Regions from separate parts of the Virgibacillus kimchii genome, predicted to be linked through region 2. Evidence: a T-box and tRNA genes for the amino acid it is inferred to sense, from the RefSeq annotation. Region 2 holds a T-box; the other holds one or more tRNA genes.
The links. A T-box is a leader RNA that pairs with one kind of tRNA and senses whether it is charged. The one in region 2 lies ahead of proS (proline--tRNA ligase), so its partner is inferred to be a tRNA-Pro.

Region 1: it encodes a tRNA-Pro, which carries the amino acid that the T-box ahead of proS (proline--tRNA ligase) is inferred to sense. The anticodon was not compared.

What each region holds. Positions count from the first base shown of each region.
Region 1 is NZ_AP043951.1:290,051-297,810, forward strand. Features, by position in the region: gene ACZ42C_RS01635 (Cna B-type domain-containing protein) at 1-248, shown strand, start outside; gene ACZ42C_RS01640 (hybrid sensor histidine kinase/response regulator) at 375-3,434, opposite strand; tRNA gene ACZ42C_RS01645 (tRNA-Pro) at 3,630-3,703, opposite strand; gene ACZ42C_RS01650 (IS110 family RNA-guided transposase) at 3,852-5,264, shown strand; gene phnE (phosphonate ABC transporter, permease protein PhnE) at 6,128-6,931, opposite strand; gene phnE (phosphonate ABC transporter, permease protein PhnE) at 6,928-7,760, opposite strand, start outside; partial or broken gene phnC (phosphonate ABC transporter ATP-binding protein) at 7,730-7,760, opposite strand, start outside.
Region 2 is NZ_AP043951.1:3,660,677-3,668,436, forward strand. Features, by position in the region: gene ACZ42C_RS17790 (ketopantoate reductase family protein) at 1-32, shown strand, start outside; gene ytzI (YtzI protein) at 54-218, shown strand; gene ACZ42C_RS17800 (M15 family metallopeptidase) at 234-827, opposite strand; gene ACZ42C_RS17805 (DUF456 domain-containing protein) at 992-1,477, shown strand; gene thiD (bifunctional hydroxymethylpyrimidine kinase/phosphomethylpyrimidine kinase) at 1,506-2,336, shown strand; gene ACZ42C_RS17815 (hypothetical protein) at 2,417-2,698, shown strand; gene ACZ42C_RS17820 (cysteine hydrolase family protein) at 2,730-3,281, shown strand; T-box leader at 3,346-3,575, shown strand; gene proS (proline--tRNA ligase) at 3,629-5,068, shown strand; gene ACZ42C_RS17830 (glutathione peroxidase) at 5,152-5,628, opposite strand; gene trhO (oxygen-dependent tRNA uridine(34) hydroxylase TrhO) at 5,775-6,746, opposite strand; gene ACZ42C_RS17840 (hypothetical protein) at 6,963-7,760, shown strand, end outside.

The sequences.
Region 1 (7,760 bases), 850 kb from region 2:
AATCAACCGTAGAAGGTTATGACATTACCAACACGCTTATACCTGAAGAAGAGACAACAACACCAGGAACAACTGACAAACCAGCTGATTCCGGAAAAGAAGTTTCAACTACAGGTGATGAAGCAGGTACCGGAGATCGAATGCCCGATACAGCAACAAATATGTACAATATGATCCTGATTGGGGTGGCTTTATTAGCCATTGGAATAACGCTCACGCTGATCTATCGTAAGCGAAAAGCAATATAACAAACTTTAGAACTTTAGCAATAAGAATGAATGACAAAAGCTGCCATGTACACTTAAAGTACATGGCAGCTTCTTCTAGAACTTGTTCGACAAAATTCGAGCTTTTTCGGGGGGTGACAGGCACCCTCATTTCGGCACTTCAAATTTGACTGTAGTTCCTTTGCCGGGTTCGCTTTCAATCTTTAAACCTTTTCCATACAGCTTTTTTAATCGTTTATTTGTATTGGCGACACCAATTCCATTTTCATTTTTTGGCTGTTCATCAAGTATTTCCCTAATCTTCTCTTGTTCCATTCCTACTCCTTCATCCACAATCACGATTTCAAAATGAGAATACTGATCGGTAATCCGTATGGTAATTGTTCCTCCATTTAACTGTTTAAGCACCCCGTGTCTGACTGCATTTTCCACAAGGGGTTGAACCGTCAAAGGTGGAATATAAAACTCCAGACTTTCTTCCATTTCCCATTTCACTTGTAATCGATCCCCGAAACGTTCCTGTTCAATATACAAATAGGATTTGATCAAATCCAGCTCATTCTCAAGCGGTACATGGGACTCTGTATTATTTGCATCAAAGCTTTTTCTTAAATAATTTCCAAATTCATTCAGCAGCATAGTCATTCTGTCTGTGTCAATTTCACTGAGTGAAGCAATCGTATTTAATGTATTGAATAAGAAGTGCGGCTGGATTTGGGATTGCAGCCAGGCCGCTTCCAGTCTAAGCTGTTCCTGGATGGATTGTCTTAAATTCGTTAAAGCTCTAACCCGTACTTTTAATTCCAATGCATCCACCGGCTTGACGATATAATCATTGGCACCTGCATGGAAGCCGGTATAAATATCCTCAAGCTGATTACGTGCCGTAAGCAGCAAAACAGGTAATTCAGAAATTGTGAATTGATTGCGGATTATGCTCGTTAACTCATAACCTGACATGTATGGCATCATTACATCAGAAATAATCAAATCCAACCTTCCATCATTAACCAAATCTAATGCCTGCTCACCACTTGAGGCAGTAATGACTTCATATCCTGAAGCCAGCATCGTTTCTAGCACTCTTAAATTTACAGGGTCATCATCCACAATTAATATTTTTGCTTTGCTTCCTCTCATTCCAAAGTGGTTATTAGAATGTTCAGCCTCATCTACTACATTGACTTCCTGTACGGAATCAATGGTAGCAGCGGCCTCTGACTTCCTTTCTGCCTCATGTGCAGAGCTTCCAATCAACGGGAGTGTAAAAGAAAATGTAGATCCCTTACCACTCATTGAATCCACAATAATCTCCCCGCCATGTAATTCAACCAATTGCTTACATATGCTCAGACCTAAACCTAGCCCGCCGCCTATGGAAGTTATACTTGAATCCTCCTGCTCATAAGGCTGAAAGATTTTGTTGAGCACTTCCTTACTCATGCCAACTCCGGTATCCTGCACATACACCTTAGCCATTTTATTGTTATGATCCGCAGATATTGTTATAGTTCCGCTATTCGTATATTTAACCGCATTATGAAGCAGATTGAACAGGATTTGAATGAGCCGGTTTTCATCTGCATGTACATTTGGAAAAGCATGCGGAATATTAAGGTTAAACTGAAGTTCTTTTCCATCCGCCATAAAGCGAACCATATCCAAAACACCATGGCTCACTGTTCGGAGATCTATATTGTCCTTTTTCAGCTTTATACGATGTTCCTGCAGGCGAGTGACATCAAGCAGATCATTCAGTGTAAATGTCATTCGCTGACCTACATTTATCAAAAGCTTCAGGTTATCCCTATTTTTCTCCGACAATTTTTCTTCTTTATCATCTAAAATGGTTTGCGCAATATTAATAACCCCGTGTAATGGATTTCGCAATTCATGGGATGTGTTTGCCAAAAATTCATCCTTCGACTTATCCGCTTCCTGTAGTTCTTTTGTTTGCTGTTCATTTATTTGCGCCATACGTATATGGCGATTGAAAAGAAGCAGGGCGATCATAATAATGGAAATGAGAAAATCAAACGGGTAATATGGAATGTCCACGAATCCCAATATGATTAAAGCACCCCAAATTACATTAGAAGTATAACTTGTAACGAATAACAATATGAAAATGGCATCCGGGTCATTATTTCGAACTGCCTTTATCGTTTCCATAAATAAAAACGTTATAGCCAATATATATAGTATGATAACAAGCACTGCTAAATAGGCCAGATAATGAAAAGGCAATATTAAGCCAATGACTACTGAAAAAATGGCTAAGTATAATATCAGAGCATAAAACCTGGTTTTTACCCGAAATAAATACTTAACAAAAGTGGCTAAAGCCAGCAGCGTACTAATAAATAAAAATAGCAATAATTTATAGTACCAGATTAAATCGATTGGCAGCTGTAATGCACCGTCGTCATCTATTAAAATAGTAACCCCATGCGCTAACAGCATAAATCCAAAGAATAAAATTTCTTTTTGATATCTTCCCTTTCCGAGAAAATATACTATAAAGGCGTACATACTATGTAATAAATAAATAACAGCAACAACGATTTGCAATGTAATGGATCTGTTATTTTCTGTTGAAATTGCATTTGCTGTACCTATTTGAACAGATTCATTAATACCTCCCCAAAAAGGTATTTCAAAATTGGAGACATGTACCGTTAATGCCAATTCATTCGTTTCAGTGTGGAAAAACGTAGAAAAAGGAAAACGTGCACCTTCTGATTGTTCAGCTATTGTTGCAGGAGCCCCGGATTCAACCATCAAATTTCCATCTATAAATACGGCTCCGGCTGACCTCACACTAGTCATCCGGAGACCATAAAGTTGTTGCTCTTCATTAGGAAGATGCATGTTGAGCCGATATGTCCCGTAACCGTAGGCAGATTCATTTTCTTGATAACTGTTCCAATCATCGGGAACAGAAATTAAAATTTTTTCTTCGTTGCTGACATCTTCGTATGGTTCTATAAATTGGTTGGGGATAAACTCCCATTCACCATCAAGCGTTATCACCTGATTGTCACTAAACTCCCAATCTGTTAAATCAATTACACCTTGCTCGGCTTGAGGGTGGTCAGGCGTTTGATGATAAATCATCCAGCTAAATCGAAAGCTGGTTAATATAAGGAAGAAGAAAGTAATGATGAGGAAAATCTTTCTTCTGGTTATCTGTCGATCGGTGTTCATGGACATGTTCATTCCTTTAGAGACGACGTTGCTATCAGCTTAATTATGCCCTAACACCTTTACAGTTACAAGGGAACCCTTAATAAAAGTTTTACTAAACCCATTCATCCCTAAACTCGACAAAAACCGGGAAGTGACAGGCACTGCAATAGCGAACATTCCGAACATTTAGAATTGGGGGGTCAGACCCCATGATCGGGATGACAGGATTTGAACCTGCGGCCCCTAGCACCCCATGCTAGTGCTCTACCAAGCTGAGCTACATCCCGGAAAATAAAAGTTAATAATAGTATACCAACTTTTGGGGTGCCTAGTATAGTAAATAGTTCATAAATGAAGAAAGACCATCATTTTCAATGTAAAATAGAAGTACCTATCACAGAACTTCCAATTACTAATCACTCAAAGGAGATGAAAATGATGGTCCATACATTATTGAACCATATTCAAGGTAAGAATGGAAGTCGATGGGCAGAATTTATTCGAAAAACAGGAGGAGAAAAGATATTAATCGTAGCGGTGGATGCAGCGAAGTATACGCATAAGGCCACAATCTGTACATTTTATGGAGATATTCTGGTAAAACCATTTGAGTTTGATGCATCCGGGACTGGATTTGAGAAGGTAAGGAATTTGGTTGAGAGTGAAAAGAAAAAACATAAAATGAAAGAGGTTGTTATTGGCATTGAAACAACGGGGCATTATTATGAGGATCTGGTGAGGCGCAGTTATAAAGAGGGTTATATGGTTCGGGTTATAAATGCAGCGACCACAGCACAAGTACGGGAGATGCTTTTAAATTCATCCAAGACAGACAACCTGGATTTAATGGCGATTGTACAAGCGATAATATACGGTCATGGCACAACGCATGAATTAAGCTCGGATACGATGAATAACCTGCAAAAGCTAACTCGTGCAAGACGTGAGTTAGTGGCAGAGCGTTCATCTGTACAAAATCAAATACGTGTCCATTTAGACCATATATTCCGCGAATTTCAAGGGAAAAGTGTATGGGAAAACGGCAAGCGAGAACAGAAAAAGCCCTTTTCCGATTTATTTGGGAAGTCGTCGGTTTACATCATGAGAAATTGCCCACATCCAAGCGATATCGTGGAACTTGGAGTGAAAGGCTTACGTGCTCTTTCGGTACGTGAAAATCTAAAACTGCGAGATGATACGATTCAATGCTTGCTTGATTTTGCCAATCAATCCATTTCACAGCCAAAGGAATGTGTCCAGGCGGATCAATTCCTGCTTAATCAGCGTCTGGATCAACTGGAATTATTAAATAAACAGATTAAAAAGCTGGAAAGAGAGATTGAGGATTTATTTGTACAGACAGAGGGGGCGGTCCTTCTTAGCGTGCCGGGTATTGGAGTCGTTACTGGAGCTGAATTATACGCGGAAATGGAGGATATTTCTGATTTCGATCATGCGGGACAATTAATAAAAATGGCAGGGACAAACCCAGTCGTGAAGCAGTCAGGGGATAGGAGACCTTCTTACTACGCTGTTTCCAAACAGGGGAGGAAGCCTTTCCGAAATGTTGTTTATCAGGCCGGCCGGTCTTTAGCCAGTAATAACCCGGAAATGAAACAGAAATATAAAGAGCTCATTGAACGCGGAAAAGTCGCTCCACAGGCTTACATTGCTTTGGGAAACCGGATGATTCGATTAGCCTTTTCCATGATTAAGCATCAGACGTTATACCGTACAAATCATAAAGATTATACTTTACTCAATCAAATAAGCAAAAAGCTGCACAGCGCTAATACAAAGCTGTTTTTCGAAAAATTTGCCGCAACGATAGACTATCAGTCTGCCTAACTGGAAATTAAGTAATTATAGACAGTGAGCCAGTTATGACAAAAGTGATCCATTCACTGGAAAATAGCACTATCTTAACCACAGCTTTAGCTGCTTGCCCTTGACCGCCGTGCCACTTCTTAGTGATCGCTGGAAGGGGGCGGGGCCCCGCCAGCGGAACTTAGAAGTGAATGTCCGTGGTACGCTGCTGATGCGGATGGAGCCCTAAAGGCTGTTTTTCTACCATCCGCCATCAAAACCACTACCACGGACACAAACAAGGTCAAGGATGGTGGGATACATGGCATGAATGATATTATTTGATGTTTTTATTCACTAAGTAGAACACGAAGCATGAACTGATTAAAGCCATTTGTTTTTATAAGCTATAGGAAGTGAAAATGGAGCTCCTCTAGGACGTTAGATTACATTGAACAACGTGCCTGAGGCTCCAGACCTCGTGTGACAGCGTTATGGATCTTGTCCTGCAAGTACGAATAATACGTGAAAATCTAAGTTTATATCACTAGGTTGTATCCTCTGCAGGATAAAAAAGCAAGATCCCTTTTACGTTCTAGAGGGGCTCTATTATAAAGTTCTGTGATGGATGAGTCTTTTCAGAAAACAAAGAAAATGAAGGGCTTTAGTTAAACTTACCCTTTTTTCGGTAAAATTACCTATTGACTTATTTACCATTATACGCTGTCACTCCCCGAAATTGCTCGAATATTGTCGAAACATATAGTGTTGTTACTTAAAAGCGATTGGATAGAAAAAATTACCTGGAAAAAAATAGTTCCGATCATCATAAAGCGATTACCGGAACTATTTTAGAGATCATTTTGATACTTTGTTATGCCGTGCAAAAACAGATTTCAGTTTAATTACATTTTGCTTGCTTTCAAGGTGGCCCATTCTGCACGCTGTTTTAAAAATCGGGTAAAATATTCTGCACTCAACACCATTAGGAACATGACGATTGTTATACTCAGCATCTCATCGTAAGCAATCATACGTGAAGCCCGGACGAGTTCCCATCCAATCCCGCCTGCACCAACAACACCGAGCACAGCAGAATAGCGGAGGTTGATATCGAACCGAAAAACAGACCATGAAATAAAAATACTCATGATGGATGGGAGGACACCTTGCATAATGACTTGGAACCGACTGCCTCCCGTAGATTTAATTGCTTCAATCACCCCCGAATCGATTTCCTCCATCGATTCAGCATATACTTTTACCAGCATTCCGATACTATTTACAGCCAATGCAAGAATTCCCGGTGTAGGGCCAAGTCCAACAGCAATAATAAACAGAAGTGCCCAAATTAATGCAGGAACGGCTCTTACAAACGCAGCAAAGGCTTTCACTGCATAACTGATTGATATGTGTGGCGTCAGATTTTTGGCTGCGAAAAAAGCGAGAATGATGGAAAATATAATTCCCCAGAAAGTTCCCAATACAGCTATTTGTAATGACTCAACAGCAGCACCCCATACATTAATGGGATCATCCAGCACAGGCGGAAACATGTTGTTCAGCAGGTTTTGTGTTCTTGCAAAGCTGTTCAACAGTTTTTCCGGGACGATTTCCAATTGAAGCAGGCTGATCAAAAAGAAGACAACGGCCAACCCGCCGAAAATCCATTTATTAAGTTTATTTTTATGTTGCCGCATGTCATTCATAAGATCTTCTCCCGTATGAAAGCTGTTGTAAATTCAACAAGCAGAATGAGTATAAAAATCATTAAAATCCCAACTGTTGCTTCCTGATATTGAAACAAACTAATGCTTCCTTCCAGCGCATAACCAATGCCACCTGCACCTACGACTCCCAAAACTGCTGCCTCTCTTATATTTAAATCCATTTTATATAATGACCACGAGACAAAGCCTGGTTTAAATTGGGGCCAAACACCTTGACCAATAGTTTGAAACCAACTTGCACCGGTTGACCTAACAGCTTCCACCTGTTGGTAATCGATTTCTTCCAGCAAATCAGCAAACGCTCTGCCAAGTATCCCGATACCCGATAAACCTAAAGCTATCGTACCTGCCAATGGTCCTAACCCTATCGCAGCAACGAGAAGGATCCCCCATACCATCGCTGGAATGGAGCGTAAAAATGTGATAAATGACCTGCTTGTTATGGCAATTGCAGGATGAATGGTCGTAGTTCGTGCAGCCATAAAACCAAAAAACAGGGAAAAAACAACAGAAAAAATCAACCCGACATAACTCATATATAACGTATCCAATGCAGGACCAATAAATGATCCAATCGTAGTGAAATCAGGGGGGAGCATATCCTGAAATATAAAAACGGATATATTCGCAGCACCCGAAATGAGATCCATCATATTAAAATTTGTGCCAATCCAGGACCATACCACTAAAACAGCGATAATGGCCCATATGATAAAGTGGTTTTGGCTTAATTTCCTGTTTCTGTGGTTAAATTTTCTATATTGTACTTCGTAAGGGTTAAGCGTATTGCTCTCCGCTCTGTAAGCGG
Region 2 (7,760 bases):
ATGGAATCATCAAGCCGCATGAGAAAGCGTAAAGAAAGGAATAGATTTCTATTATGTCATCAATCGTTGTAGTAACAATTATATCGGCTGCTGTAGTAGCCATGGTACTCATAGGGTCACTGTACGTCATATCAAAAGGATATGCCTACAAACAAGAAATAGATCCCCTGCCGGAAGAACAAGAAACAGAAGAAAATGAAAAAAAAGAGAATAAATAAATGGGGTCTGACCCCTCAATTTTGAATATTTAGAATTGAGGGGTCAGACCCCATTTGCTCATTTGCTGGGCGCCATCCCCGCTGGAGTTGGTTGATGCTTAGTCCAAAGGTCATTTGCAGGTGGGGGTAGTCCTGGGATCGTTCCCAGTCACCGCCCCATTCAAAACCCAGTTCTTTGGCGATTTCAGCTGCCTCATACCAGTCAGATTCCCCGCTTTCGTTTCCGTCGTATTCAATATCCCATATGATGTTTCCGTCTTGGTCCTCTAAAGCAAAATCAATTGCCAGTCCATAATTATGGTAGGATTCTCCTCCTTCCGCATAGGTCACAATGTTTCCCTCTTCTATTCTGCCTTGGGCATAGAGTGCATCCTGTTCTTCCATGGAACGAACTGTATCGGTAATGACAACTTGTATCCCTATTTCATCCGCTTGTTGTATCAGCTCATTCTTTTTCTCTTCCACCTTTGGATGCAGCTCTGTTGGAAGTGGTGCATCCGATCCCAAATAAACATATCGTTTGCTGAACTCATCGTATATCAGATAACCAATGGTGAAAAAGATCAATATTACTATTAATAGAACTATTAATCTACGTATCAATTTCATATTAAATAACTCCCTGGACCAATGAATACGCTGTCCTCGTGTCCTAATGTTATGTTATTATCGTTTTTAAGCATTATTAAACATGAAGAAAATGAAAAAGGGAAAAGAAAGCAAGAGAAATAATACGGAAGCATGTTTCGAAAACGTAAATAATGGAGGAAATCATGCTGGATATTCTAATATGGATCATTATTATTACCTTATTTCTTTTAAGTTTTGCAGGTGTTATTTTTCCGATCATTCCGTCTGTGCTTGTCATATGGGTTGGCTTTTTGCTTTATCATTTTGTGTTGAACCCGGACCAACTGAATTTCTTTTTCTGGATTGCCATGATTGTTTTTACCATTATACTTATTATGGCCGATATCATTGCAAATAGTTATTTTGTGAAAAAATACGGCGGCAGCAAGTCGGGCGAAAGAGGAGCTGCAGTAGCTGTCATTGTCGGGTCTTTTATAATGCCTCCATTCGGCATTATAATCGTGCCTTTTGCGGTTGTTTTCCTGATCGAAATGATGCAAAGAAGAACGACAGCAGAAGCGTTGCGTGCTTCGTTCGGCTCTTTGATTGGGTTTTTGAGCGGTACTTTTGCCAAAGTGGTCTTGCAATTTGTTATGATTGTCTGGTTTTTTATAGTAATATTATTCTAGAAAAAAGAATTGAATGGGGTTTTGCAAAATGAATTATCCAGCAAGAGTAATTACCATTGCAGGTTCTGCAGCGGGAGGCAGTGCGGGTATTCAAGCAGACTTAAAAACTTTTCAGGAATTGGACATTTACGGAATGAGTGTTGTAACAGCCATTGTGGGAAGGCACCCGAAAACGGATAAGAATGTACACCCGCAGTCAATCGAAGCAATTGAAGCGCAATTTGATACAGCGATGAAACAGGTCGGTGCAGAAGGGCTGAAAACAGGTATGCTCTTTTCCAAGGAAGTTATTTCGAGCGTTGCGGATTTAATCAGAGGGTCAGAGATCAGGTCGGTTGTCGTTGATCCGGTCATGGTCGGCAAACTGGATTCCAAACTTTTGGCGGATGATGCGATTGAAGCCTTAAAGAAAAAACTCATTCCGCGGGCAACCATCATTACACCCAACATCCCGGAAGCTTCATTCCTGTTGGACAACAGGCAAATTAACGATGTAGAAGGCTTAAAACAGGCCGCTATTGATCTGTATTCTCTTGGTGCCAAATATGTCCTCGTGAAAGGAGGCAGGCTAAAAGGTCCTGCAGTGGACGTTTTGTATGACGGGAAAGGGATTACCATGTTTGAAGCACCACGGATTGATACTGTCAATACAAGTGGGGCAGGCTGCACGTATTCTGCGGCAATCGCTGCATATCTGGCGAAAGGTAAATCCGTTGCAGATGCGGTTGGTTTATCCAAAAGCTTTGTTACCACGGCCATTGAACATGGCTTTTCCTACACGGAAATGGTTGGTCCAACTTACCATGCTGCTGCAAGGAAGCTTGGGGAAGCCCATCCAATAAAAATAAGCCAGCTGTAGTGTCTTGTTTTGTCGTGCCCTCCTGCTGTGTTAAGATGGTAGCAAAATGAAAACAGTTTCATCTTACAAGGAGGCTAAACATGGATATGGATCATGAACATGATCACAGGCATGAAACGATCAATAAGGCGGAAAAGGAAGATTTGCTTGGACTGATTCAAATGCGGTTTGGCCGGGTGCCGGAAGATGTAAAGGGAAAAGTAATGGCCATTGATGATCTGGATGTACTTGATCGTCTGTTTTTAATTGCAGTAAATGCAGCTAATTGGGATGTCTTTCTGACCGAATTAAATGAAGGGAAGGATTCCTTCAAAATGGCAGGGGACGGCTTTGACCCATTGGCGGAAAAACGAAAGGAATAATCAAAAAAAATAAAAAAGGAAGTGGGTTGGAATGGGGAAGCGGGCATTGCTTAATGTGGATTATACGGTGGATTTTGTCGCCGACGACGGAAAGCTGACTTGTGGTGCTCCGGGACAGGCTATTGAAGACAAAGTAGTCTCTTTAACGAAGGAATTTATCGATGCGGGAGATTTTGTCGTTTTTGCCATTGATGCGCACAAGGAGGGAGATGACCTTCATCCGGAATCCGATTTGTTCCCGCCGCATAATATCATTGGTACTAAAGGTCGGGATTTATACGGGAAACTGGAAACAGTATTTGAGGAAAATAAAGATAAGGATCATGTCTATTATTTTGATAAAACCCGTTACAGTGCCTTTGCCGGAACAGATCTGGAGTTGAAACTGAGGGAGCGGAACATTGACGAAGTCCACATTATCGGCGTCTGCACGGATATTTGTGTGCTGCATACGGCGGTGGATGCATACAACAAAGGATTTAAAGTAGTCGTGCACAAAGATGCCGTGGCAAGTTTTAACCAGTCCGGTCATGATTGGGCACTTGGTCATTTCGTTGACACGCTGGGAGGAAAAGTGGTTTAAAGACAACCTTTTTCCCCTGAATCTTGACTTTCTGCTGTTTTATAGATATATTTAAAACTAAATACAGGAAACGTTGATGAGGATTAGTATACTTGATTTTCTTTTACAGAGAGGGAATGGTGCTGGAAATTCCTAAAGAAGTCAATTGGAACCTGCCTCAAGAGTTCCCCGTCGAAAAAGCGTTGACAAGCTTATAAGATGGGCGCGGTTCTTGACCGTTATCAAGTAAAGTGTGCAAACGGTTCTATGCTGTTTGCAAACAAGGGTGGTACCACCACAACCTCGGTCCCTTTTTTGGATGGAGGTTTTTTGTATTTTTAATAAAAAGAATAAAGAGGTGTATGGAAGTGGGTAAAAAGAATAAGGATTTTGTGGAAAAAATTACGGCGATGGAGGAAGACTTCGCCCAGTGGTATACAGATGTAGTAAAACAAGCGGAGCTGGTCGATTACGGGCAAGTCCGCGGCACAATGATTATTAAACCTTATGGCTATGCCATTTGGGAAAACATTAAAAATGAACTGGATAAAAAATTTAAGGAAACAGGACATTCCAATGTGTCCTTTCCATTGTTTATTCCGGAAAGCCTGCTGCAAAAAGAGAAGGACCATGTGGAGGGTTTTGCACCTGAAGTTGCCTGGGTGACCCACGGCGGAGATGAGGAGCTTGCTGAAAGAATTGCTGTACGACCAACATCCGAAGTGTTGTTCTGTGAATATTACTCTAAAAATATCCATTCGTATCGGGACTTGCCAAAGCTCTACAACCAATGGGGAAATGTCGTGCGCTGGGAGAAAACAACGAGACCGTTTCTGCGAACATCCGAGTTCCATTGGCAGGAAGGTCATACAGCCCACGCTACGTCGGATGATGCAGCAGAAGAAACCGATCGCATGCTTGGAGTTTATGCTGATTTAACAGAGAGCTACTTAGCGATCCCGGTGATCCGAGGGCGTAAAACCGCAAGTGAAAAGTTTGCAGGGGCCAACTATACACTGACCATTGAAGCGTTAATGCATGACGGCAGAGCATTGCAGTCCGCTACATCCCATCATTTCGGTTCCGGATTTGCGGAAGCCTTTGATATTACGTATTTGGATAAGGAAGGGAAAAGTCAGTTTGTTCACCAGACATCCTGGGGTCTGTCCACACGAATTATGGGTGCGTTGATTATGGTACACGGAGATAACCGTGGGCTTGTAATACCGCCTAACATTGCACCGACACAGGCTAAAATTGTACCGATCGCCCAGCATAAAGAAGGCGTGCTGGATAAAGCATATGAGCTTCGTGATCGCTTGAAGGACCTGGTTCGTGTCGATATTGATCCGAGCGACAAAACGCCCGGATGGAAATTTAATGAAACAGAAATCCAAGGCATTCCTGTCCGTATTGAATTGGGACCAAAGGATATTGAAAAGGATCAGGTGGTGCTTGTACGCCGTGATACTGGTGAAAAAGAGTTTGTTCCACTGAAGGATTTGCAAAAAAGGTTGCCTGCTTTATTGGAAGAGATACAGCAAAACTTGTTTAATAAAGCAAAAGCACATATGGAAGAAAAAACGAGTGTGGCAACGAATATGGAAGATTTCAAACAAACGCTTGAAGAAAACACTGGTTTTATTAAAGCAATGTGGTGCGGCAGCGAGGAATGTGAAGAAAAAATTAAAGAGGAAACGACAGCAACCTCCCGCTGTATCCCATTTGAACAGGAACAAGTATCCGATTCCTGCGTGTGCTGCGGAAAAGAGGCAAAAGAACTGGTTTATTGGGCGAAAGCTTACTAATCCCCAAATAAAAAACGAGCGCTTATATCGAGGGCTCGTTTTTTGCTTCTCTTAAAAAGCTGGAATTACCATTGCCGTTTTGTTTATGCCAAAGCATTTTCAATATCTTTTTCTATGTTCTCCGGTTTGGTCTGGGGGGCGTAACGTTTAATCACTTTTCCATCCTTATCAATCAGGAACTTGGTAAAGTTCCACTTTATTTGCTTGTTCAGCATCCCGCCTGCTTCATCAGTTAGGTATGTGAAAAGGGGATGTGCGTCGTCCCCTTTTACATCTATTTTATTAAACATAGGGAACGTTACTCCATAGTTGCTTTGGCAAAAGTGGGTTATTTCTTCATCCGTACCGGGGTCTTGATTACCGAATTGATTGCATGGAAAACCAAGTATTTCAAAGCCTTGAGAGTTGTACTTTTCATACAGCTTTTGCAAACCTTGAAATTGGGGGGTGAATCCGCATTCACTTGCTGTATTTACAATAAGAAGTACATTGTCTTTATAGTCACCGAGCGAAATTTCCCCATTTTTCTGTGTTTGGGCTGAAAATTGATAAACACTCATGTACATACCTCCTTTGGTATAGCGTAGCAATAATGGTAATTACATGTCAAAAGATACAGATTTTACTATTTGTTTCTTTTGAAACCCTGTATGAAAACGAAAAAGACGGCTGTCACACAAGCCGTCTTTCCAATAAAGAATAAAATTTATGCTTCTTTTCTATAGCTTTCACCCAGTAATTCAAGTCTGCGATTGACTTCTTCCTGGGATAAATCATGTTCTTTTACATACATATTTCTCGGACTTACACGGCATTCATGCGTGCAGCCGCGCATATATTTATGCTCATTTTCTTCCGAGCACAGGATTTGTTTGTTGCATTCAGGGTTCGCACAATTCACATAGCGCTCGCACGGCTGACCGTCAAAATAATCTGCGCCGACGACGACGTGCTCTTTTTGGTTGATCGGAACCGAGATGCGTTCATCAAACACATAGCATTTTCCATCCCATAATTCACCTTGTACTTCAGGGTCTTTTCCATAGCTTACAATTCCGCCGTGCAGCTGGGAAACATCTTCAAACCCTTCTTCAAGCATCCAGCCGGAAAATTTTTCGCAACGGATTCCGCCGGTACAATAAGTTAATATTTTTTTTCCCTCGAATTGCTCTTTATTTTCCCTAATCCATTCGGGAAGTTCACGGAATGTTTCAATGTCAGGGCGAACTGCACCCCGGAAGTGCCCCAAATCATATTCATAATCATTCCGGGCATCGATGACGACAGTATCTTCTTCCTGCATGGCTTCATAAAATTCCTTTGGTGATAAATAATTTCCTGTTGTTTCCAAAGGGTTTATGTCATCTTCCAGTCTTAGAGTAACCAGTTCTTTACGAGGTCTTACATGCATTTTCTTAAAGGCATGCCCGTCATGTTCATCCATTTTGAAAACCATATCTTTAAAGCGTGGGTCGCTGTGCATGGCTTCCATATACTTATCAGTCTGTTCCACTGTACCCGAAACCGTACCATTGATTCCTTCATGAGCAACGAGAATTCTCCCTCTGAGTCCCAGGTCCTTGCAGAATTTCAAATGCTCCGCTGCATAGCCTTCGGGATCATCCATTTGCACATAGTTATAATACAATAAAACCCGATAATCTTTATTCCCTTCCATGTTTCTACCACCTGTCATTTTGTATATTTGCAAGATACACAATTTGTGGTGAAATATTTAATTATCATCTTGCACAGAGGGTATTATACCAATTTTTATCATGAATATCAAAAAGGAAAATATTTCAATAGATAGGGTGCTGTTTTCAAATTAATAAATGGGGAATATATTGATGGAATACATATTCTTGACGAGTAATTATTGGAGGCAAAGGTTATGGAGTCTGTAGCAGTGGGTATTATTGCCGCACCCAATCTACCTGCGGATATTGCGGAGGACCTAAAAAAAGAAGTACATGAATTTCTTTCCGATGCCATTGATGACCGGGTGAACTGGGAAGTTGAATCACTCATAGATCCATTAATTGGAGTGGCTGAAAACACTAACCAGATTTTAGATAAAGTAGTGAATATAAAGAAAGAGTATGACTGGAATTATGCTATTTGCTTAACAGATTTGCCTTTGTTTTCAGGCAAACATCTCGTAGTGGCTGATGCCAGTATTGAAAATAGCGTAGGACAGATTTCCATCCCTGTATTTGGCTTTATGCCTATGCGAAGCAGGGTGAAAAAAGCATTTATTCAAATAATGGGAGAATTATATTATCGGTACTCGCACGAGGATTCCTTTGCTACCAATGTTGTTCATATGAAACCATTTCTAAAGAAGAGCAACAATAAACGTTTTCCTAAACCAAAACCCTTTTCCCTGTCACTGACTAAAAGAACAGAAGAGGATGATGAACAAGTGGATGTCCGTTACATCGTACAATCTCGTATGATTGGCCGGTTGCGGGTGTTATCCGGGATGACTTTTGCCAATCGCCCGTGGACAGCCCTGTTTTCATTTAATAAACTCATTACCCTATCCTTTGCTACCGGAACGTATATTTCCATCTTCCCTACTCCCTGGGAACTGAGCATTGCCTACAGTCCGGAAAGGTTTATTGGGGTCATGATACTGGCCATACTGGGGACGATTATTTGGGTGATTTTCTCCCATGATTTGTGGGAG